Regions from separate parts of the Jeotgalibacillus sp. JSM ZJ347 genome, predicted to be linked through region 1. Evidence: riboswitches for the same ligand, from Rfam matches in the RefSeq annotation. Region 1 holds a riboswitch; the other holds the start of a gene.
The links. Region 1 has a riboswitch for lysine ahead of ACH6CZ_RS00820 (aspartate kinase). Riboswitches for the same ligand answer to the same signal wherever they lie in the genome.
Positions count from the first base shown of each region.

Region 2: it holds a riboswitch for lysine, as region 1 does, so the genes downstream of both, ACH6CZ_RS10530 (Na+/H+ antiporter NhaC family protein) here and ACH6CZ_RS00820 (aspartate kinase) in region 1, are expected to answer to the same signal.

Region 1 is NZ_JBISEN010000001.1:167,550-175,246, forward strand. Features, by position in the region: gene ACH6CZ_RS00790 (fatty acid metabolism transcriptional regulator FadR) at 1-289, shown strand, start outside; gene ACH6CZ_RS00795 (enoyl-CoA hydratase) at 303-1,076, shown strand; gene ACH6CZ_RS00800 (electron transfer flavoprotein subunit beta/FixA family protein) at 1,096-1,869, shown strand; gene ACH6CZ_RS00805 (electron transfer flavoprotein subunit alpha/FixB family protein) at 1,898-2,872, shown strand; gene trxA (thioredoxin) at 3,149-3,463, shown strand; gene uvrC (excinuclease ABC subunit UvrC) at 3,556-5,328, shown strand; lysine riboswitch at 5,387-5,566, shown strand; gene ACH6CZ_RS00820 (aspartate kinase) at 5,678-6,907, shown strand; gene ACH6CZ_RS00825 (YslB family protein) at 6,947-7,390, opposite strand.
Region 2 is NZ_JBISEN010000002.1:1,006,778-1,014,474, reverse strand. Features, by position in the region: gene ACH6CZ_RS10535 (sodium-dependent transporter) at 1-755, opposite strand, end outside; gene ACH6CZ_RS10530 (Na+/H+ antiporter NhaC family protein) at 1,054-2,673, opposite strand; lysine riboswitch at 2,797-2,979, opposite strand; gene yunB (sporulation protein YunB) at 3,046-3,801, opposite strand; gene ACH6CZ_RS10520 (HD-GYP domain-containing protein) at 3,858-4,955, opposite strand; gene ACH6CZ_RS10515 (bifunctional metallophosphatase/5'-nucleotidase) at 4,984-6,339, opposite strand; gene ACH6CZ_RS10510 (sulfite exporter TauE/SafE family protein) at 6,364-7,188, opposite strand; gene ACH6CZ_RS10505 (DUF72 domain-containing protein) at 7,207-7,697, opposite strand, start outside.

The sequences.
Region 1 (7,697 bases):
CCATCTCGCTATTGTAACACAGCTTGAGCTGAGGCAGTCCAATAAAGACATCAGAATGAGAATTAATAAAGTGTTAAAAGAGTATCTGGTTCTGGTTGATGATGTCCTTCAAAACGGAGTAGACACAGGTGTCTTAACTGAAGACCTTGATATTCGATTGGCAAGGCAGATGGTATTTGGTACGATTGATGAGGTGGCAACAAGCTGGGTGATTAATGACCAGAAGTATTCAATCACTGAACTGTCACAGGGTGTACATAGGCTTTTAGTAAAAGGATTATGCAAATAAAGGGGAGAACAGAATGAATTTCTTAAGATGGGAGAATGACCATTATATCTCCACTGCTGTGATCAACCGGCCGCCGGCTAATGCGCTGGCGAGTGACCTGATCCGTGAAGTTGACGGCTGGCTTGATGCAGTGGAGCACGATGATCAGGTGCGTGTTCTGCTGATCCACGGTGAAGGACGATTTTTCTCTGCTGGAGCAGACATTAAAGAATTCACTCAGGTTAAATCAGGAGCTGAGTTCTCCAAATTGGCTGAAAAAGGCCAACAGGTTTTCGAAAGAATGGAAGCGTTCTCAAAGCCGATTATCGCTTCTATTCATGGTGCTGCACTTGGAGGAGGGCTTGAACTTGCGATGGGATGCCACATCCGCTACGTCAGTGAGACAGCCAAACTTGGACTTCCGGAGCTTCAGCTGGGTCTTGTACCCGGGTTTGCCGGATCACAGCGCCTTCCGCGTTATGTAGGGTTTGCTAAGGCGGCGGAAATGCTGCTTTCAAGTGATCCGATCACTGGCGTTGAAGCAGTGCAATGGGGGCTTGCGAATAAAGCATTCCCTGAAGAAGAAGTGCACGAAAAATCGAAAGCGCTTGCATTGAAGCTTGCCGGTAAAAGTCCGGTTTCAGTTGAAGCTGCACTTGAACTGTTGCAGTATGCGAAAACAGCTGACTTTCATGATGGGGTTGCAAGAGAAGCTGAAATTTTCGGGGATGTCTTTGTATCTGAAGATGCAAAAGAAGGTATCAGTGCATTTATTGAAAAAAGAAAACCTGAATTTAAAGGTCAATAATTAACAGGAGGGAATATACATGAACATTTATGTGCTAATGAAAAGAACGTTTGACACTGAGGAAAAAATCTCTGTTCAAGGCGGGCAAATTGCTGAGGATGGTGCTGAATTCATCATCAATCCATATGATGAATATGCAATTGAAGAGGCAATTCAACTGAAAGACGAGCACGGCGGAGAAGTAACAGTCGTATCTGTTGGAGATGAAGAAACTGAAAAGCAGCTTCGTACTGCGCTTGCAATGGGTGCTGATAAAGCGGTACTCATTAATATTGAAGATGATGTAGATATGACGGATGAATTTTCGATCGCGAAAATCCTTTCTGAATATCTGAAAGATAAAGAAGCAGATCTGATTATCGGTGGTAATGTTGCGATCGATGGCGGATCGGGACAAGTTGCACCACGTGTAGCCGATTATCTTGACATTCCTTATGTAACAACAATCACAAGTATCAAAGTTGATGGCGATAAAGTAGAAATCGTACGTGATGTTGAAGGGGATTCTGAAACAATTGAAACGTCACTGCCGCTTCTTGTAACGGCTCAGCAGGGGTTAAATGACCCAAGATATCCATCACTTCCAGGTATCATGAAAGCGAAGAAAAAGCCGCTTGATGAAATCGAACTTGATGATCTTGATCTTGAAGAAGATGATGTAGAACCTAAAACAGAAACGGTTGAAATTTATCTTCCACCGGCAAAAGAAGCTGGCCGTATTCTTGAAGGTGAAGTTGACGCTCAGGTGAAAGAACTTGTGCAACTTCTTCGTACTGAAGCAAAAGTAGTCTAACTCTATAACTATTCAGGAGGTTTAACCAATGAGCAAAAAAGTACTTGTATTAGCAGAAACAAGAGAAGGATCACTTAGAAATGTATCATTTGAGGCGATTGCAGCGGGTAAGACAATTGCTGATGGCGGGGAAGTAATCAGCGTATTGATCGGAAACGGGATCTCAGACGTGGCAAATGAGCTGGTTGCATACGGCGCAGACCGTGTGATTACAGTCGAAGATGCAAAGCTTGAACAGTATTCTTCAGATGGCTTCTCTCAGGCGCTGCTTGCAGTGATTGAACAGGAAAGCCCTGAAGGCATTGTGATGGGACACACTTCATTAGGTAAAGATCTGTCACCTAAGCTTGCAAGCAGACTAAACAGCGGACTTGTATCAGATGTGACTGCAATCGAAGCGGATGGCGATTCGCCGAAATTTATTCGTCCAATCTACAGTGGTAAAGCATTTGAGAAGAAAGTAATTAAAGAGGGTCTTACATTCATTACAATCCGACCAAATAATATTCCTGCTCTTGAAAAAGAAGAGGGACGTTCTGGTGATGTTTCGTCTGTAAGCGTTGACATCACAGACCTTCGCACAATTATTAAAGAAGTGGTAAGAAAAGCGACTGATGGTGTAGACCTTTCAGAAGCTAAAGTGATTGTTGCAGGTGGTCGTGGTGTGAAGAGTGAAGACGGCTTTGAGCCGTTGAAAGAGCTTGCTGACCTGCTTGGAGGCGCTGTTGGTGCGTCACGTGGAGCTTGTGACGCTGACTATTGCGATTACTCACTGCAGATTGGTCAAACTGGTAAAGTTGTTACACCTGACCTTTATATCGCATGCGGAATCTCAGGTGCAATCCAGCACATGGCTGGAATGTCGAACTCTAAAGTAATCGTTGCGATCAATAAAGACCCTGAAGCGAACATCTTCAAAGTAGCTGATTATGGCATCGTTGGCGACCTGTTTGACGTAGTGCCGCTGCTGATTGAAGAATTCAAGAAAGTTAAAGTGTCTTAATCAGCTGAGAAGTTAAACTTTTATAGAAATTTAAGTGCTGCGGAGCGGAAGGCGGCGACTCCAGCAGGAGAAGTCGGACAGGTGGGACAGTGCGAAGCACGAGGAGGCTAACCTCCGGCCCTGCGGAAAGCGTCCACCTGAAGCGCAGCGAAACGGTTCCAGGAGCCTGACACATTGTCTCAGGCTCTTTTCAATTCTCAGGCAAAAACGTGGAAATACGATATACTCCCTGCTATACTTTGACTATATTCGTATTCAACAAGGAGGAATTTCAAAATGGCAATTGCACACGCAACTGATCAAACATTCGCTAATGAAACAAAAGACGGTTTAGTACTGGCAGACTTCTGGGCTACATGGTGCGGACCTTGTAAAATGATTGCACCAGTTCTAGAAGAGCTTGATACTGACATGGGTGATAAAGTAAAAATCGTAAAGCTTGATGTTGATGAAAACCAGGAAACAGCAAGCAAATACGGTGTCATGAGTATCCCGACACTTGTCGTATTCAAAGACGGAGAAATCGTTGACAAAGTAGTAGGCTTCCAGCCGAAAGAAGCACTTGAAGAACTATTAAACAAACACGCATAATAACTGAGCCGGGCCTTGTGCCCGGCTTTTATTTTGCTTCTGACTCTCAATTGAGTAAAATATAGGTAACATGCGTGCAGGAGGCTTACAACATGAAAGATCAACTGAAACATAAACTCGCAGTCCTTCCTGACCAGCCCGGCTGTTATCTGATGAAGGACAGACAGGGTACAATTATTTATGTGGGAAAAGCGAAAGTACTTAAAAATAGAGTGAGATCCTACTTTACAGGCTCACACGACGGGAAAACACAGCGCCTTGTCTCAGAAATTGAGGACTTTGAATATATCGTGACCTCATCTAATATGGAAGCGCTCGTTCTTGAATTAAATCTCATTAAAAAGCATGACCCGAAATATAATGTTATGCTTAAAGATGATAAACACTATCCTTTTATAAAAGTAACAGCAGAGCGTCACCCGAGACTACTCATTACGCGTAAAGTAAAAAAAGATAAAGGTAAATACTTTGGGCCTTACCCGAATGCTCAGGCAGCCAATGAAACGAAAAAGCTGCTGGATAGAATGTATCCATTAAGAAAATGCAGAACAATGCCTGATAAAGTCTGTCTGTATTACCATATGGGGCAGTGTCTGGCACCTTGTGAATTCAAAGTGGAGCAAAGCACATACCGCCAAATGACTGAGGACATTGCCAGGTTTTTAAACGGCGGTTTCAAAGAAGTAAAAAAAGATCTTAAAGTAAAAATGGAACAGGCAGCTGAAAATCTTGAGTTTGAGCGTGCAAAAGAATTCCGTGATCAAATCGTTCATATAGAAGCGACAATGGAAAAACAGAAGATGACCATGAATGACTTTACAAACCGCGATATTTTCGGTTATGCGGTAGATAAGGGTTGGATGTGTGTACAGGTTTTCTTTATCCGTCAGGGTAAGCTGATTGAACGGGACGTTTCACTATTTCCGATCTATGATGAAGCGGAAGGTGAATTCCTATCGTTTCTAGGTCAGTTTTATATGAAGCCGAACCATTTTAAACCTAAAGAAGTATTAATCCCGCAAACAATTGACCAGAAAATGGCTGAAGAGCTGCTTGAAACGAATGTGAGACAGCCTGTCAGAGGACAGAAAAAAGATCTAGTTAATCTTGCGGCAAAAAATGCTTCTATTGCTTTAACGGAAAAATTTGCATTAATTGAGCGGGATGAAGAAAGAACGATCAAAGCGGCTGAAAATCTGGGTGAAGCAATGAACATTTATACGCCATACAGGATAGAAGCTTTCGATAATTCTAATATTCAGGGCTCTGATGCCGTGTCGGCAATGGTTGTTTTTGTAGACGGAAAGCCGGCCAGAAAAGAGTACCGTAAATATAAAATTAAAACTGTTCAGGGACCGGATGATTATGAATCAATGCGTGAAGTGATCAGAAGACGGTATACAAGAGTTCTCAAGGATGAACTGCCGCTGCCTGATCTGATTGTAATTGATGGAGGGAAAGGTCAGATTGAAGCTGCGAAAGAAATCTTACGACATGAACTTGGTCTTGACGTTCCGGTGGCTGGTCTTGCAAAAGATGATCGCCACAACACTTCCCAGCTTTTATTCGGCGACCCGCTTGAAGTTGTTCCGCTGAACAGACGCAGTCAGGAATTTTACTTTATGCAGCGAATTCAGGATGAAGTGCACCGCTTTGCAATTACATTCCACAGGCAGGTACGTGCGAAAAACTCCATTCAGTCTGTGCTCGATGATATTGAAGGTGTCGGACCACAGCGGAAAAAGCAGCTGCTGAAATATTTCGGATCTGTGAAAAAGCTGAGAGAAGCATCGCTTGAGGAAATTGTTAAAGCAGGATTACCTTCAAAGACTGCTGAAAAAGTCATTGAAAAATTACAGGATTAGCATTGCTGACTGAAAAGTCTCATGCTATAATGATTCACAATTGAACACTTTATTTTAAAGTGGTGATAGAGGTGCGGATGCAAAGAGTACCGCTGATGAGGGTGATGAAACCCTGTGAAGCAGCGTGAAAGGTGCAGACCGCCGAAGCGGAAAATCATTCATCAGATTTTTTGCTGGTTCTGTATTTAACAAATGCAGGGCTGTCAGAACAATTACGTTCTGGAGAGCTATCTCACCTGTGCGATTCAGATAATATTGTCTGTATAAAAGCAATGGGGAGATTTTCTCCCTGTTGCTTTTTTTATTGTCGTAAACAGTTGAGAAATAATGTTAGGGAAGAGGAAATAAAGTGGGAATCATTGTACAAAAATTTGGCGGTACTTCAGTAGGATCGGTTGAAAAAATACATCACGTCGCAAACAGAGTGATCCTTGAGAAGGAAAAGGGAAATGACGTCATTGTTGTTGTATCCGCAATGGGAAAAACAACTGATGAATTAGTCAGGCTTGCTGGAGAGATGACTTCGCGGCCTGAAAAAAGAGAAATGGATATGCTGCTGACGACTGGTGAGCAGATGTCTACGTCTTTACTTGCAATGGCACTGCAGAACAGAGGCTATAAAAGTACATCTTTAACCGGATGGCAGGCGGGAATCCGCACAGAGCCTGTATTCAGCAATGCAAGAATTACTGAAGTGAAGACAAATCGCGTTGAAAGCCTGCTCGGAGAAGGGCGTGTCATTGTTGTTGCAGGATTCCAGGGCATGGATGAAAACGGTGAAATCACAACGCTTGGCCGGGGTGGCTCTGATACAACAGCCGTTGCGCTTGCTGCAGCTTTAAATGCTGAAAGATGCGATATATATACAGATGTAGATGGTGTATATTCTACCGACCCGCGTTATGTGAAAGGCGCCAGGAAGCTAAACGGGATTTCATATGATGAAATGCTTGAACTTGCGAACCTTGGAGCGGGTGTGCTGCATCCGAGAGCAGTTGAGTTTGCAAAAAATTACGGGATTAAATTAACAGTCAGATCAAGTATGGAAGAAATTGAAGGAACGTTAATTGAGGAGGATGCACCAATGGAAGAGCATTTAGTAGTAAGGGGCGTAGCGTTTGATAAGGGTATCGTAAGAATGACGGTTGTAGGTCTTGAGAATGAATTGACAGGATTCCCTGCAGTGTTCTCCATTCTTGCTGAAAATCATATAGATGTGGATATCATTATTCAAAGTAAGCTTGATACAGGGAAAGTAAATTTGTCATTTTCGATAAAAGAGTCGTCACTTGAAGAGACTTTACAGATTCTCGCGCGCAACAAAGAAGAAATTGGCTACGAGGAAATTGAGCATGAAACAAATCTGTCAAAAGTTTCGATTGTCGGATCAGGGATGGTTTCAAACCCTGGTGTGGCGGCGCAGATGTTCCGTGTGCTTGCAGAGCAGAACATTCAGGTGAAAATGGTCAGCACGTCTGAGATCAAAGTATCAGTTGTTGTTGATTCACATGAGATGATCAATGCTGCAAATGCAATTCATGAAAGCTTTGGGCTTAACAAAAATACTGTAGAAGCATAAAACAGCAGGCTCCTGTAAAACATGGAGCCTGCTGAATTTTTATAAACTGGCTTTTCTCGAAGGTAATGAATAGGGGTCTTTTTGATCCCATTTTAGCTCGATCTGAACGCAGTGTTTTTTATTGCGGGTATAAACAGCCTCGGTCTGATATTGCTTAATCATCGCAATCTGTTCAGCAATAAAGCCTGCTTCGAGTGTAAACAGCGGGTCATTGTGCTGAATTCTTTCCTGCACCACATTGCCTGCGAGTTCGAAATGTATTTCATAATTTTTTTGTTTTATGATAGAGAGGTCACCCCACTCTGCCCGGATGAAAAAAGAAATAATTTCGCCTTCGTTACTGCATGGGTAGCTTCTGGCAAGTTTTTTTCCTGCCCAGTACAGGATATCTTTTGTATGGTTACCTAAAAGATCCGGTATCAGTTCATCCCTGATCAACCGGTAGCCAAATAAGTCCTGTGTCATATTGTCATTATCGCTCATTGATTAACCGAACCTCACTTTCAATCTCTTCATTATAAATTGTTGTGTGTGAAAGTGTAAGGTCAAATAGAGATTTTCTAGCGAAATCGGCATATTGTCATATAGATAAGCAGTTTTTTGAAATAATAAATTGTGAAAAGTGATTTTGTGAATTTTTTGTGAAAAACAGCAGAAAAATATAGGAAAATCCCCTATAACTGAGCAGATAGAATAAAAAATATTTAGAATCGTTTTTATGTATACGTTTTCTTGACGCTCCATTACGAGAGGAGTACAATAAATTTGTCACATAAATGTTATACTGTGC
Region 2 (7,697 bases), on a different contig from region 1:
ATGTCCGATTTTTTCGGAAGATAGCTTGAATAAGTAATCATGATTGCAAACGCAATTGATAAACTGAAGAAAATATGACCGTAAGCTGCTACCCAGACTGACGGTTCCAGTATGTTTTCAAAATTCGGCTGGAAGAATGCATTCAGACCCTGAGCTGCACCTTCAAGTGTTACCGCTCTGATGACGATAATCAGGAATAAAATAACAAGTGTCGGGATGAAAATACGGTTTGCATATTCAATCCCTTTCTTAACACCAGCAAGTAGAATCCCCAGTGTAATGACCCATACAAGTACGAGTGGGATGAAAATTCCCCACACAATGCCGCCTGTTTCACCAGGTGCTACGTCAAGCTGTAAAAATTCACTGAATAGAAAGCCTTCTGTATCTTCTCCCCAAGCCTGACCGAATGAGAAGATTGTATACCTCATTGCCCAGGCAATAATAACTGCATAGTAGGTGGAAATAACAAACGATACAAATACTGCCCACCACCCAAGCCATTCTGCTTTTTTACCGCTCATGCGGAAGAATGACAGTGGCGCTGATCCTCTGTACTTATGACCGATGGTGAATTCCATGATAAGAATTGGAATACCGGCTGTTAAGAGTGCAAATAAATATGGAATAAAGAATGCTCCCCCACCGTTTTCATAAGCGACATACGGAAAACGCCAAATGTTTCCGAGTCCGACTGCGGAACCGACTGCTGCAAGAATAAATCCGGCACGCGATCCCCACTGTTGACGATTCATCTAATTACCCCCCTGAAAGTACTTCCTGAATAAGTGGAAGTTTTTATATATTCAGATTATTTCTCATAATCTAAAAACAGTATAGCACTTGCTTCCTAAATGTAAAAGTACTATTTTAAAAAATTCTGAAATTATATTACTATAATCTAGAAAAATAAATAAACACTGTTATATCAATGTTTATTGAAATAGTGTGCAAAATCTTTCACACTTTATATAATTCATACATTTTTCCAATCGTACAATAGTCCTTTTAAAAAAAGCCTGAATGGCGTTAACCATTCAGGCTTCAAATGTCTTACTCCAGCTCTTCTTTAGCTGACACGGTTCTCGCTTTATCAGGATTCCTGCCCATTATCACTGCAAATAAAACAAGCAGTACAATGACAAGTCCAAGCGCAAGTAACGTGTTTCCTGAGAAGCCAAGCATAATGTAACCTGCTGAAGCAATGGCAGCACCAGTTAGGGCATAAGGGATCTGCGTTGCAACGTGGTCGATATGATTGCTTCCCGCTCCAGTTGAAGAAAGGATCGTTGTATCAGAAATTGGTGAGCAGTGGTCTCCGAATACAGCACCTGCAAGTACGGCTGCAAGTGATGGCAGAAGGAGTGAAATATCTGTGCTTGCTGCAATTTCTCCTGCGATTGGAAGCAGAATACCGAATGATCCCCATGATGTACCTGTTGAGAATGCCATTACGCCTGCAACTAAGAATAGTAACACTGGCAGCCATCCAAGTGGCAGATTCGATGATTCTACGATTCCTGCAAGATATTCACCAGTACCAAGATCACCAATAAGACCAACAATCATCCAAGCAAATACAAGGATATAGATCGCCGGCAGCATTGATTTAACGCCCTCTTTTAGTGCAAGGAAAAATTCAGCTCCACCGATTTTCTCAGAACGGCCAATTTGACGGATAAAGAATGCGATGGCTACCGCCAGTCCAACTAGCGCACCATATACAAGTGATTTTGCTACATCAGTATACTCGAACATCTGAAGAATCGTTGCAGATTCTCCTGTGTCAGCTGTATAAGCCTGAGCGCCTGTCCACATCATCGAAGCCACTGTACCAACCACAAGAGCGATGATTGGCCAGATTAGATCTCCGACTGTTCCGTGCTTTGATGTAGGAAGATCATTTTTAAGTTCTCCCGGAATATCTTTGTTAGGGTCATATACTTCGCCTGTTTCAATCGCACGGTTTTCATGCACTTTCATTTGTCCAAAATCAACACCGCGAAGTGCGACTATAAAGACGATTCCAAGTGCTGCCCATACATAAAGATTCATTGGCACCATTTGAATAAATGCCGAGAATGCTGTGTATTCAGTAATTGAATGTGTAGCAAGAATCCCGCCAATTACTGCGATGATGTATGCTCCCCAGCTTGATACGGGTGACACCACGCAGATCGGCGCTGCTGTTGAATCGATCAGATAAGCAAGCTTTGCACGCGACACGCGGTGACGGTCAGTCAGTGGACGTGCCACCTGTCCGACTGCAAGGCTGTTGAAGTAATCATCAATAAAGATAATAATACCAAGGCAAGCAGTTACAGCCTGAGCACCGGCACGTGTTTTCACGCGCTTCATTGCCCATTCCCCAAACGCTCTTGCGCCTCCAGATACGTTAATGAATGCTGTAATCACACCAAGAATAATCAGGAATAACATAATAAAAATATTCCATAAGTTCAGTGCGCCGGGTTCTCCATCTGACCCGTGCTCCCAAAATACGCCGCTAAATGACATCCAGAGTGTTTCAAGCGTCGCAAGCGGTCCAAAGCTTGTGATTAATAGTGCTGCTGCGACAATACCCGCGCCAAGCGAAAGTAGGACGCGTCTAGTAAGTAAAACCATTACAATTGCAATGATTGGTGGTAAAAGTGATAACCAAGTTCCTTCCATAATGTTCCCTCCTTTAATTTTTGATAGGGCAAGGTATGAGGCATAATCGTAAAAAACGCAAAAAAGGGCAATGATAGAGGACTCTACCATTACCCTTGAAAGTTAGTAATGTTATGCTCCATCACGATCTGTAGCTCCTCAACCCGCAAAATGCTGCGGAAAGAGAGTGTTATCCTTATTAAAGATAACCCCAATGATAAAACCCTGACTGATTATTACCATTTCGGCAGTGATCCCCTTTCATCTGTGATCGCAGTTGTCATCCTCACACAGATTACTCTTAAATACTGCTCCTCTACCCCATCGGATTATGATGTGGTGATTATTCATTTTACTGAACAATTATAACAAGTGACTGTCTTCAATTCAAGACTAATTTGTTGGAATCGGAACTTCAAGTGAAGGAGACATACCATCGCCGACATTGTAAATTTCAGGAACCTGTCCCTGAATCAGCCCCATTGCAACCGGTATATCCTGTTCAATTGTCGTCACTTCTGTCGCAAACGGTACGATAATCTGAACATTTACTACAAGGTGTATATTAATCTCAACAAATGCGTTATTAATACCAAACTCATCAATATTTGATTTAATGTTTGACGTCACACTTCCGACTGCATGAAACCTGATTGGTACTTTTGGTCCAAGGTTTCCAAGTAACGCGTTTCCGGTAGCCTGACCAAGAGGCACCGTATAGACGATTCCTTCAAGGTTGCCGGCATCTTCCACTTCTAGATCTAATTCAGTCAGAGACTTTAAAATACTTGTATCTCCTCTTTCAATTGCCCGCAGTTGTTCCTGTACAAGCTCTGTGGTTTCTGCAAGTACCCGGTTAATAATTTCTGTATTAAACTTTGTGGTGACCATTTCAGCTGAATCCGTTGGTACATTTTCAATAATTTCATTGATATCCATGACGTTTGCAATCTCTCTGTTTACTGCCTTACTGATTACAAGCGCACCGATTTTCTGTGTCTGGGACTCGGCATAGATCATCAAAGTTGGCTTAATACCAGTATTGATAACAGCGAGCCCAATGGCTGTCATCAGCAGAAATAACACCAATGACAGCAGCCAGACAGAGCGTGCTGTGAGCGGCTTGATCATCATTCTTTTTCTGCGCATAAAAAAGCCCTCCTATAACGCAGTGTATGCAGGTCAGAAGGGTTTTTTACTTAGAATTATTCAGTTATAAAAGAGATATCAGTCTCAGCAATTGTCACATCCAGATGTGCCGACAGGTCAACTTCATATGTAGCTCTGACGATTTTCCCGCTCTCTTCCACTACCCTGATCACCGGCCGCGTTGAAACGCCTTTATTCTGCCGCGCCACAATTCCTTTTCTACCGTCGCTCAGTTGTACGGTGAGCCCGTTCGGATAAATCGCCACACCCATCTGAAAAGCTTTAATCACTGTCGGATCAAATAATGTACCTGACCCAGCCAGGATAATTTCAAGCGCATCAGCAGGCAGCATTTTATCACGATAAACACGGTTTGACGTGCAGGCATCAAATACGTCTGCAACAGCGAGAATCTTTGCATAAAGATGAATATCCTCAACAAAGATGCCCCGCGGGTAACCTGAACCGTTCAGTCTTTCGTGATGCTGAAACGCGCAATGAGCGGTCAGTAACGAAACATTATGAAGATTTTTCAGCACTTCAAATCCATGTACTGTATGCATTTTAATTTCCTCAAACTCTTCTTCTGTAAGCGGCCCTTCCTTCATCAGGACTGACTCATCCACCATTGTTTTTCCAATATCATGGAGCATGGCGCCAAGTCCCAGCTGTTCAAGCTGTTTAACCGGTAGCCTCAGCTCTTTTCCAATCGCCAGTGTATACAGCGTGACATTATATGAATGATGGAATATATAAGAATCATAAATATAAGCATCTGATAAGATCATGAGCAGATCCTGATTTGCATCCATTTCACTCATAATTCCTTTTAATACATGTTGTATTTTTTCGGTCTTGCTTTCAAGCATGGCAGCCATATTTTTCTGCTTGCTTGTCCGTATTGAAGAAAATGCATCTTTCATTTCCCTGATCGATTCCTGTCTGACATGAACAGGCACACTCTCTTTTACCTCAATGCCTTTAGATTTCTCATCTGAAATATAGACGTACTGCACTTTCAAAAAACGTAGTCGGGAAATCATTGGCTCACTCAGCGTAACACCTGCCTGCAATAGAGGTTTGTCATTTACATTATAAATGGTATGACCCAATACCATCCCAGCCCGAAGAACCTTTGTGGATATTAATCTCATTGACTGATCACCCTTCTCTGTCTATTTTTTAACGGGCTGTAGTTTTAAGCTTCTCCTTTAAAATATCACGTAAAAATTCAGGCATAAAGTACTGTTTTTTTGCTCTGTGCATTTCCGGAAAGAAAAAACCAAATGTAAACATATCAACGGTTGCAATCCGGTAAACTTGATCTGACCGCACCAACTCTCCGTTTACATAAAATTGATGATCAATTTCTTCAAGCCCTTTGTAAATAAACTCGCCTAAAATTGTGCCTCTGAACCCAAGTCCCCTGATCACCGTAGTTGGCCAGTTCTGATGTCTGGATTCTCTGAGTACTTCTTTTAATTCACTCCCTGTCAGTTCCACCATACAAGGATTGATGGGGTGAGGAAGAATTTTATGAAGGTCATATTCCGTTACAGGTCCTGCTTCAAGCTGACCAAGCAGCAGACCGCCTGTTACGATTGAACAATCTGCCTGACACCACTCAAGCACTGCTTCAGCCAGCAGAACTGACAGTGGTGATGCCGCCTCGAGGGGGTTATGAGGTATCGGTTGATCAAGCACAGTAATTTCATTTGAAAGAAGCCGTTTTCCTTCTTCAAGCCAAGCACTGTTCAAGTCAGCGGCGGCCTCCAGTTCACTCGTCTCATATAAAGTTGCTGTTTTTCCGGATACTTCCCTCGTTACATGATCGAATTCAATCTCAACTTTCCCTGTATACATCCCGTACTTACCAGCTGCAGCAAGGAGCACCTGATGATGGAGCCTTCCATTTTCAAGCACGTGGTGTGTATGTCCCCCCATAATAATGTCGATATCAGGACATTCTTCAGCCACCCACTCGTCTTCACGGATTCCAAGGTGGGACAGCAGGATAATGATGTCCACTTTGTCTTTCATCGCTCTGACCTGTGCTTTCAGTTCATCTTTTGCAGATGTGATATGCCAGCCAAGCTTTTCGTAAAAAACGGGATATTCAGCAGTCACCGCTGTAATGCCGATCTTCACACCGCTTTTTGTCGTTTTAATCAGATACGGCCGTGTCCAGTCCGGCCGGTTACCTTTAGACGTAAAGAGGTTCGCTAAGACCACTTCAAAGTCAGCGTGCTGATACAGTTCATTTAACTCTTCATATGAAAAAGTAATGCCTTCATTGTTACCAATTGTTATGGCGTCATATCCGGCTTTATTGAGCAGATCCACATTCCGCTTTCCGGATGACCCTTCTGTCAAAGGGTGGGAACGGTCTGCGTGATCCCCGATATCAAAAAGAAAAACCTCTTCCCCGTCCTGCTTAAGCATTTGCTTCTGCTGCTGCAGGAACTGATGAATCCGGGGCCAGTTCTCGAAATGACTATGCAGATCATTTGTATGAAAAAATGTCATTCTTTCCTTCATCTTTTATCACCTCCACCTTGCCTTTTAGCCATATATTCCTTCAATAATCGATCTGATTCCGATTAACACCAGAATGAGTCTGAGTACAATCACAAGCTTATCAGACTGCATCCGCTGATTCATCCAGGCGCCAAGCTTTGCACCGAACCATGCACCTGGAGCGAGCAGGGCAACGTATAGCCAATCTACATTTCCAAGCGCAATATGTGAAGCTGAGCCCAGCAATGCCGAGAGAAAGACCATCAGCATTGAAGTACCGACTGCTACATGCGGTGGAAAAAGAAAAGCAATAATCATCACCGGCACCATGACAGAGCCTCCTCCGATACCAAATAAACCAGATGCAAACCCTACCGCAAATGCTGCAATGACACCCGCAGCCGGTGGAAATCCGTATGCCCATTGTACGCCCTGCGGATCAGTAAAATGACGCTGGTACGAAGCCGTTTTGAATTTTTCAATCGGTTTCAATTTATTTCTGATTAAAAGAATAAACGATAAAAAGATCATAAATAATCCAAAATACAGATGAAAAGATCCTAATGTCAAATACTGATTTGTATAAGAACCAACGATTGCCCCGGGACCACTTCCCGCGAAAAATAACAGGCCGCTTTTCACATCGACCGTTTTCGTTTTTAAATAAGCAAGCGTTGATGATAAGCCTGTGAAAATCATCACAACTAATGAGATCCCAACAGCTGTCTGTGGTGTGATACCATCAATCCACATCAGTGCCGGTCCAAAAAACAGCAGCGCAGGTACGACGATCACGCCGCCCCCAAGACCAATCAGTGACCCGATTGCCCCGGCTGCAAGCCCGATTAAAGGCAGTAAAAACCATTCCATACCTACTTCATCCCAATCTTAAAATAAGTCAAGCTGACGCGGAGCGAGACCTCCATAATCCAGTCCCAGCAGCTCAATCATTGTTTTTGCATTGGCTGCTGCATGTCCACCGGAGTTATTATTAAAAAGTACATATATTTTATCGGATGCACGGTCCAGTTTTTGAAGGACAGGAACGAGATCTCTCAGCTCTGCTTCAGTATAATCATACAGATATCTTACTTCGCGCCAGCTGTTTTCATTGCCCTTTTTCGTCCAGCCGGCTGTATTTCTGCCGTGAAGTCTGAATACCGTTACCCCTTTATGCGTGCTCTCGGCAATCAGCGGAATTGAACCTTCCCCTGCCTGCGGTTCATCACAGACGCTGTGAATAAGTTCTTCATCTCTTAAAAACTGAAGTGTACCGTTACGAAACTCATCTGAGTACCACGACTGGTTTCTGAATTCAATCGCAAGAGGAAGTCCTTCAAGCTGCCGTTTGCAGTATCTTATGTAATCAACATTCTGTT